Desulfosarcina ovata subsp. ovata: one gene and its partner. The protein of the gene in region 1 interacts with the protein of each later gene in a pairwise test. Links are inferred from orthologs where the notes say so. Each region holds a gene or a part of one and is shown on either strand. Other genes may lie near its edges.

Region 1 (5,379 bases):
CGAAGGATACTACAGTTTTGCCGATCACGGGCATATGGCGCGAATCAAACGCGAGGCCAGCGAATCCGATAGCTGAAGGACCCGCAGAAACGCGTATTTCAGACGAATCCAAATCAGCCACAAGCGAAACCGATGACCGTTAACCAGAAGAAATTCCCGCCTTGCTATGGAGATCTTGAAACGGTTTTCCCCATGGGAGCAGAAGGACTCCGGCAGAGTCCCGAATCCTGCATGCCCTGCTGCTACAAAACCGAGTGCCTGAGAAAAGCCATGACAGAGCGGGGCGGAATCACCGTTCGTGAGGAGATCGTCGACCGCGCATATGCGTCGGGCATGGTGGGCTTTTTCGAGCGCTGGTCACGTAAAAAAGCACTGTCTGCCAGAAAACAGAAAAAGGACGCATCCTAACTAGCGATACCGAAACCAAGGAGGAATCGATGGCCAAACTTTCCGTTTCCGATCTCAATGTCAAGGGACAGCGGGTACTCATGCGGGTCGATTTCAATGTCCCCCTGGACAATGGCCGGGTGGCCAACGACAAACGGTTGCGTGCGGCCCTGCCGACGATCCGGTATGTTCTGGAGCATGGCGGACGTCTGGTGCTGATGTCGCACCTGGGTCGGCCCAAAGGCAAACGGGTCCCGGAACTCTCGCTGAAACCCTGTGCTGCGGCACTGGAATCACTCTTGGGGCAGCCGGTAGCCTTTGCCGACGACTGCATCGGACCGGCTGTCGACCGCGCGGTGGAGACGCTGGCCAACGGGCAGGTCCTGCTGCTGGAGAATTTGCGTTTTCACAAGGCCGAGACCGACAACGACGATGCCTTTGCCCGTGCCCTGGCCGGTCTGGCTGATTTGTATGTCAATGATGCATTCGGCACCGCCCATCGGGCTCATGCGTCCACTGCCGGGGTGACCCGATTCGTCAAGACCTGCGCCATGGGATTTCTCATCGAAAAAGAGGTCGCCTATCTGGGCGACGCCCTGGCATCGCCCAAACGGCCTTTTGTGGCCATTCTGGGCGGAGCCAAGATTTCGGGCAAGATCGATGTGATCAGCAGCCTTTTGCCCAAAGTGGACCGGTTGATCATTGGTGGCGGCATGGCGTACACGTTCTTCAAGGCCAAAGGCTTCGAAATCGGCAACTCCCTGGTCGAGCCGGACAAGGTCGAACTGGCCGGTAACCTGCTGGCCCAGGGGGGCGACAAGCTGGTGCTGCCGGTGGATTGCCTGTGCAGCGATCAGTTTGATTTCGATAATCGCACCGTTGGACCACTGATCCCCACGCTGATCGATGCGATTCCTGCCAGCGGCAGCGGGCTGGATATCGGGCCGGCTTCCGTGGCTGCCTTCGAGGAGATCATTTCAGGCGCCAAGACCATTGTCTGGAACGGTCCCATGGGCGTATTTGAGATCGATGCCACGGCCGGTGGCACATACGCCGTGGCCCGGGCCATGGCAGCGGCTACGGAGAAAGGGGCCATTACGGTGATCGGCGGCGGGGATTCCGCCGCTGCGGTGGAGAAGGCCGGCCTGGCCGATCGCATGACCCATATTTCTACCGGTGGCGGTGCGTCACTGGAATTTCTGGAAGGCAAAGTACTACCCGGGGTGGCCGCATTGACGGATCGATGAGTCCGGCCGGGTCTCGTTTTTGTCACCGATGACGGTGGGTGAAGGCGTGAAACGGTGGAACCCGAAATACCGCTGGTGGATCATCGCCATCCTTCTTGGCACAGGGCTGTTGCTGCTATTGCTGTTCCGCCACGAAATGGCCTCCGGACTGATGACCGCCTACCGCTGGATCGCCAACCGGGAGGAGGTGGCCAGGGTAGTCAATGCCTTTGGTCGCGGCGCTCCCCTGGCGTTCATGGCACTTCAGGTCCTTCAGGTGGTCCTGGCTCCGGTACCGGGCGAGGCCACGGGGTTCATCGGCGGATACCTGTTCGGTACCCTGGGCGGTTTCCTTTACTCCAGCCTGGCCCTGGCCCTGGGATCCTGGATCAACTTCGGCATCGGCCGTTACCTGGGCAAACGGTTTGTCAGACGCTGGGTCCCGGCGGACAAGCTGGATCGCTTCGACCATCTCCTTAAACGGCAGGGGATTATCGTTCTTCTCATTCTCTTCATTTTTCCCGGTTTTCCCAAAGACTACCTCTGTCTGTTCCTGGGCATCACCGCTGTTCCCCTTAAGGCATTTTTACTCATCGCCACATTCGGCAGGATGCCCGGCACGCTGATGCTGAGCCTCCAGGGCGAATTTTTGTTCCAGAAAAACTACCTGTTTTTTGCCGTTGTTTTTGGGGTGACCGGCGTGGCCGCATGGCTGAGCATCCGATATCGCGATCGGATCTACCGCTGGATGGAAAAACTCAATGGAAAAACCGACAGCAGCCGTTGACCCCCGTTCACAATCGTGTTAATTAAAGAAAAACAGTAGCATCCGTAACCTCACCCCATAACCCGAAACCCAACCATCCGCCCGAAGGGAGTCCCGGTGGCCTTCTGGAGTGTCAGAGAGGAGCTCAGTCAGTTCAACCGCCTGCGCCGTTCCTATTACGAATTGCTGAGGGACGAGCTGGACCAGTTCATGCTGGATTACTCTCTGATCCAGTCCTACCAGCAGTTTGCCGATCGCAAGCTCTCTTACCCCTTCATCGAAAAGCGCGAGCTCAAGCCTCGCGCAAGAATTCCCGGCATCGAGTACGAGTGCCAGAAGACGTTTCTGGTCATTTTTGTGGAGGATGTCATCCCGGCGAACCACAAAAAATACATTCGATTCTTCGATGTCAACAAACCCACCAAAACCAATCTCCTGCAGTCCAAGGCATTGCCGTTGCCCGAGCAGTTCGACAGGACCCATAAGTATCTCGACTCGGTCCATTTTTATAACTTCATGAATGTGCTCATGCCGGTGGATTACGCCCTGTTGATCCAGCGCGACCCCTCCAGCCATTCGGCCAACCGCTACAGCCTGACCCACTACCATGTCAGGATCGATTGGCCTATTGCCGATGCAGCCGAAGACCTGGCCCAGAACCTGAGGTATATTTCCAAAGATCTCTACGAAAAAGGAGACAAGTGCGCCGAACTGATTCAGCGGAAACTGTTTGAATATTATGGCATGCCCTTCATGGTCGGGGGACGGCGCACGGCCGCCATGGTCGCGGCCCAGTACCTCAAGCGAATTCCCTGCATTACTACCGTTTATGCCGGCAGCAGTGAATCCCGGACCCTCTATCGCATCTCCGAACGCGGGGTTTCCAAGGCGGCCCTGGTCCGTTTTACCAACGAGGAGGCCCGCCGGATCGCCGAGTCCCAGAAGATACCGCTGCGCTCGTTCAGGAAAAATTACGTGATTGCCGACAAAGGCAAAACCAACATCTGTATTTTCCAGGCGACTTACTCCTACACCGCCCACGCCCGCCCGCCCGAAGACGGCAAACTGCGCGAAATCAATCCCGACGTGAACTGGCTCACCGTCGGTGAGGAGCATCTGCTTCCCAAACCCGGGGTCCGCAAGTACCCGCCCATTAATTTGAATCTGATTTATACCTGAACCAATTGAGCATAATTTGCTTGAAAACCAATGGTATTCCCGCTACCGTGGTTTGAATCAAGCGGATGCCGATGCCGTTTCGTCAACACCCGGCAGCGGCTTTCATAAAAAGGAAAAACGTATACAAACGCGTAATGCGGCGGTAGAAAAGGAGAGACTCGTATGCAGCGGTTACAGGGATTTCAGAAGCGGTTTCTCCGCGGGCTGGCCCATGGGCGTAAACCGGTGGTGTTTGTGGGCCAAAAGGGACTTTCCCCGTCGCTTCTCAATGCCATGAACGACGCATTGGACCGCCATGAACTGGTCAAGGTCAAATTTATCGAATTCAAGGAAAAAGAGAAAAAAATGGCCATCGCCGAGCAGATCGAGCAGACCATCCTTTGCGAGATGGTCGCTATGGTGGGCCATATGGCAACTTTCTACCGCTGGCAGCCGGATCCGGAAAAGCGGAAGATTGATCTGCCGGCCAAGGGGAAGTAACCCGCCGGAGGTTGACTTCCCGATCAAGTGGGCATAGATTGAGCAACCGTCGATTGCCTGTTCCCGCGGCCCTTCGCCGAATTGTCCAATCAACCCTTTGAGGAGTTATCCGATGTCACATCATCACGACCATGATCACCATCACGACCACGACCATGATCACCATCACCATCACGACCACGACCATGATCACGACCACTCACACGACCACTCCCATGGGCACGATCATCACCACAGCCATGCTGCCGCACTCTCATTTCCGGAAAAGCTCGAAAAACTGCTGACGCACTGGATTCAGCACAACGACCACCATGTGGAAGACTACCGGCAGTGGGCCGAGCAGGCCGGCCAGAACGACCAGGCCGACGTGGCCGAACTTCTCCAGGCGGCGGCGGAACTGACGGAATCGGTCACCCTGCGCTTTCGCGAGGCCCGCGACAAAATCAAATAAAACGGTCGACCTATTGCCAGGTAAACACCGTATCCGCGCAGATTCTGCGACAATCCCCGACCGCTGTCACGAGGGACGGATCGAGTGCGTTCATCAGGATCATGGTGGTGCCGGCGGCGGCCAGCATGGGCAGAAAGGCGCTCTGGTAGCGGCGGCGCAGGTCGCTGCCCGGCGCGCCGGTGGTCAGGTTGGAGAGACCGGCAATGGTGTGGACCGGAAAGCCGAGAAGATCGGGCAGGCTGCGGATGACATCCAGCACGGCCATGTTCTGGCGGTTGCCGTCCTGCCAGGCCAGGGGTGCCACCACCGGATCGAAAATGAGCCGATCCGGGGTGATCCCGGCCTGCTGGCATTTGTCGAAAAGGGCGATGGCCGATTCCATGCGGCCGGCCGCATCCGGGGGCACATGCCCGTCGGGACGCAGGAGATAGGCAATCAGGTCGCAGTCGTACCGGGTGGCCAGGGGCAGGATGCGCGCCAGTTTGTCCTTTTCGAGGGAAAGCCCGTTGATCACGGGACGCCTTCGGCAGGCGGTCAGTCCGGCGGCCATGGCGTCGGGATTGGTGGTGTCCAGCACCAGCGGCAGGTCGACGGCCGCCTGAACGGTTTCCACCAGAAAGGTCATCCGTTCGGCCGGTTTGCGGGAGAGGGGGCCGCTGTTGATGTCGATGGCCTCGGCACCGGCATCCCGGCAACGCATGGCCAGTTCCCGGACCGGGGCCGGATCGAGCTGTTCCACGGCCCGGCCGATGAATGGCCGGGTAATGCGCAGGTTGTCGGCAACGACGATCATGATGGTTTTTCTCCGGGATCATCCGCCGGACAGCGGATCAGGTCCAGTGGCCGGGTGGGGATGTTCAAATAGAAGGTCGCCTGGCTGCCGGGATGGG
Region 2 (3,568 bases), 5.8 Mb from region 1 along the record:
CCCGGCCACCGTTTCGATCCGATGCCGGTGGTCGGCGATGGCTTCACCGGTGGCGTCGGCGAGGACAAAATCGAGCTCTGCCGCAAACCGGTAAGCACGCACCAGCCGGGCCGGATCATGGACAAACGCATCCGGCGAGACAATCCGAATGACCTTCCGGCGGATATCGGCGAGACCGCCGGTACAGTCGATCAGGCGTTTGGCCTTTAAATCGTAGGCCATGGCATTGAGCGTAAAATCCCGCGCCTGCAGGTCGGCCTCGATGGATTGACCGGTCATTGGTGTGATGTCAATGGTGGCGGCGGGAGAGACGATCCTGAATAGGGGAAATCCCTTTTTGCCCAGATCGACCAGTCGGCCGCCGGTGCGTTCGGCGAGTTGCGTGGCCATCGCTGTGATCTCACCGCGCACCACAAGATCGATGTCCAGGGGCGTGCGGCCGGTGAGCATGTCGCGCAGGGCACCGCCGACCAGATAGATGCCGTCGGGCGGGTCGGGCAGGAAATCGAACCGAATGTCTGTTAACTGATCCATATTGTATCGAATTCAATTCTTCTAAAATTTAACCTATCCACTGTTCATGGCGGTCGGGGGAGACCATTTTTCGACTACTCCAAATTTGCTTGACACCGGCCAGCGCATAGTATAACAAATTTGCAAAAAATCACGATCAGCCCCCTTTGACGGGGTAATTCAGATAACTTCTATCACATAAACACGCTTATTCCTCCAAAAAACCGACAGTCCGGTCCAGACCACCCGAAAGGCATCGTTGCAACATGAAATTGGATATGCCGGGATAGGGCAAAACCGTGTTACCGTCGCCGGTGACGGGAAGGGGAGCGCTGTTGTTTTTTGTATACAGGAAGATTGCCAGAGGTGCTGTCGAGGTTAGCGGAATTCAGAAGATAACGGCGGGGTCAGGGGGACGTGTTCAACACAAGCAGTGAATTGTTGGGTTTGCATAATTTCACTAAATTTTCTTAGGTCCTATCTTTAACAGCCGAAACATAAGCAGTACAAAAAAGAGCATGGAGGCGGATATGGGATGCGGACGGGCAGCCGTTCCATGTTTGCTCTCACCGTGATGGCAGCGGGCGAAAGACAACTTAAAATGGGGTGTTTTGATGAACATCGTGGAACTGAAAAACAAAAAAATCAATGAATTGACCAAACTGGCCAAGCAGCTCAATATTGACGGGGCTGCCGGTATGCGCAAGCAGGAACTGATATTTTCCCTGCTTCAGGCGCAGATCGAAAAAAACGGGCTGATTTTCGGTGAAGGGACCCTCGAGATCCTGCCCGACGGCTTTGGTTTTCTAAGGGCACCGACCTATAACTACCTGCCCGGCCCGGATGATATTTATGTCTCTCCCTCGCAGATCCGGCGTTTCAACCTGAGAACCGGCGACACCGTGTCGGGTCAGATTCGTCAGCCCAAGGAGTCCGAACGCTATTTCGCCCTGCTCAAAGTGGAAGCGGTCAATTACGAAGATCCGGAAGTGGCCCGTGAGAAAATTCTCTTTGACAACCTGATTCCCCTGTATCCGGATAACAAAGTGAACCTGGAGACCGAACCGGAAAATTACTCTGCCCGCATTATGGATCTGTTGACTCCCATCGGCTTCGGCCAGCGTGGTCTGATCGTTTCGCCCCCCCGTTCCGGTAAAACCATGCTGCTCCAGTGCATTGCCAACTGTATCGTTAAAAATCACAAGGATATTGTCCTTTTTGTGCTGCTGATCGATGAACGCCCCGAAGAGGTGACCGATATGCAGCGCTCGGTGAAAGGGGAGGTGATCAGCTCCACCTTTGATGAACCGGCCGAACGCCATGTCCAGGTTGCCGAAATGGTCATCGAAAAAGCCAAACGCCTGGTGGAGCACAAAAAGAATGTGGTCATTTTGCTGGACAGCATCACCCGCCTGGCCCGTGCCTACAACTCGGTCATGCCGCCCAGTGGCAAAATCCTCTCCGGTGGTGTCGACTCCAACGCCCTGCAGCGGCCCAAACGATTTTTTGGCGCCGCGCGGAACATCGAAGAGGGCGGTAGCCTGACCATTATCGCAACGGCCCTGGTCGATACCGGATCGCGGATGGATGAAGTGATTTTTGAGGAGTTCAAGGGCACCGGCAACATGGAGATTCAGCTGGATCGTCGCCTGGCCGACAAGCGCATCTTCCCCGCTATCGACATCAAGAAGTCCGGCACCCGTAAGGAGGAACTGCTCCTCGACGAGGCCACCTTGAACCGAGTCTGGATCTTGCGGAAACTTTTTTCCTCCTTGAATCCTTCGGACAGCCTTGAATTTTTACTTGAAAAAATGAACGGAACCAAGGATAATGCTGAGTTCTTAGATTCAATGAGCTCATAAATTATATACAGGGGGTTGAAATAACAATGAAAGCCGACATCCATCCGGATTATCAGACCACCACCATTCAATGTGCCTGTGGCAATATCATTGAAGTCGGGTCAACGAAAAAGGACATTCGCGTGGAAATTTGTTCCAAGTGCCACCCGTTTTTTACCGGCAAACAGAAGCTGGTGGATACGGCCGGCCGTATCGAGCGGTTCAGAAAAAAATACGAGAAATTCCAGAAGAACCAGTAGCGTCTCCGTCCTGTCTTTTTTCAGGCTGCATCCGGTGCCTCCGCCGCTGGACGGCACCGGAGCCTGCCCGCCCTGAACTTTCAAGTCCCGACCTCATTTTCGAACAGCGAGCGGCTCGCCCCTTCCACCCATCCAACCGGATGGCTGAAAACGGGGCTGTTGATGATTGATAACCTCCGCAGTGACGAGGGAAACGTGCAGGCGCCGATATCGGCTTTTTTTACGAATCCGTCAACCGTTGGTGGTGGAACATGTTTGACAAACTGAAGGGTGTTGAAGACCGTTTTCAGGAGTTGGAGCGCCTGTTGTCCGATCCGAAGGTGGTTCAGGACAGGGAGGCATACCAGACGTACATCCGCGAGCACGCCGAGATCGCGCCGATCGTCACCGCTTTCCGGGAATACAAGCGGGTGGATCGGGAATTGGATGACAGCCTCGAATTGCTCCATGACGACGATCCCGAGATGAAAAAAATGGCCGCGGAAGAGGTCGATCGCCTGGAAAAGGAAAAGGACCGGCTCAAGGAGGAACTCAAGGTCCTTCTGATCCCCAAGGATCCGCTGGACGACAAGAACGTGATCCTGGAAATCCGGGCCGGTACCGGTGGCGACGAAGCCGGCCTCTTTGCCGGCGATCTGTTCAAGATGTATCAGCGTTATGCCGATGGTCGTGGCTGGAAAGTGGATGTGATGGACCACCACACCACCGGCGTGGGCGGCCTCAAGGAGATCATCGCCAGCATCAATGGCAAAGGTGCCTACAGCCGCCTCAAGTTTGAAAGCGGCACCCATCGGGTACAGCGGGTGCCCACCACGGAGACCCAGGGACGCATTCATACGTCCGCCGTCACCGTGGCGGTTTTGCCTGAAGCCGAGGATATCGAGGTCAATATCGACGCCAATGAACTCAAGGTGGACGTCTACCGCTCGTCGGGACCCGGCGGGCAGAGCGTCA

Evidence for each region.
Region 2: the proteins of GN112_RS08205 (region 1) and rho interact in binary tests that used the Escherichia coli proteins (3 or more experiments, as listed by UniProt). The link is inferred for Desulfosarcina ovata subsp. ovata from one-to-one orthologs.

Annotation. Positions count from the first base shown.
Region 1 is NZ_AP021879.1:1,814,233-1,819,611, reverse strand. What follows is about bases 2,533-5,379. They hold GN112_RS08205 (YhbY family RNA-binding protein), read left to right. Parts: upstream 2,533-3,720; coding sequence 3,721-4,038; downstream 4,039-5,379. Other genes in these bases: GN112_RS08190 (peptidase U32 family protein), read right to left, coding at 5,279-5,379; GN112_RS08195 (dihydropteroate synthase), read right to left, coding at 4,500-5,282; GN112_RS08200 (DUF8180 domain-containing protein), read left to right, coding at 4,151-4,489; GN112_RS08210 (hypothetical protein), read left to right, coding at 2,533-3,558. Outside these bases: RadC family protein, read left to right, coding at 1-76; GN112_RS08225 (hypothetical protein), read left to right, coding at 133-408; GN112_RS08220 (phosphoglycerate kinase), read left to right, coding at 438-1,634; GN112_RS08215 (TVP38/TMEM64 family protein), read left to right, coding at 1,681-2,400; more of GN112_RS08210, read left to right, coding at 2,497-2,532.
Region 2 is NZ_AP021879.1:7,597,751-7,601,318, forward strand. Bases 281-3,251 are described here. They hold rho (transcription termination factor Rho), read left to right. Parts: upstream 281-1,127; coding sequence 1,128-2,375; downstream 2,376-3,251. Other genes in these bases: GN112_RS33340 (CCA tRNA nucleotidyltransferase), read right to left, coding at 281-534; rpmE (50S ribosomal protein L31), read left to right, coding at 2,402-2,614; prfA (peptide chain release factor 1), read left to right, coding at 2,866-3,251. In the rest of the region: more of GN112_RS33340, read right to left, coding at 1-280; more of prfA, read left to right, coding at 3,252-3,568. UniProt on the Escherichia coli protein: Facilitates transcription termination by a mechanism that involves Rho binding to the nascent RNA, activation of Rho's RNA-dependent ATPase activity, and release of the mRNA from the DNA template.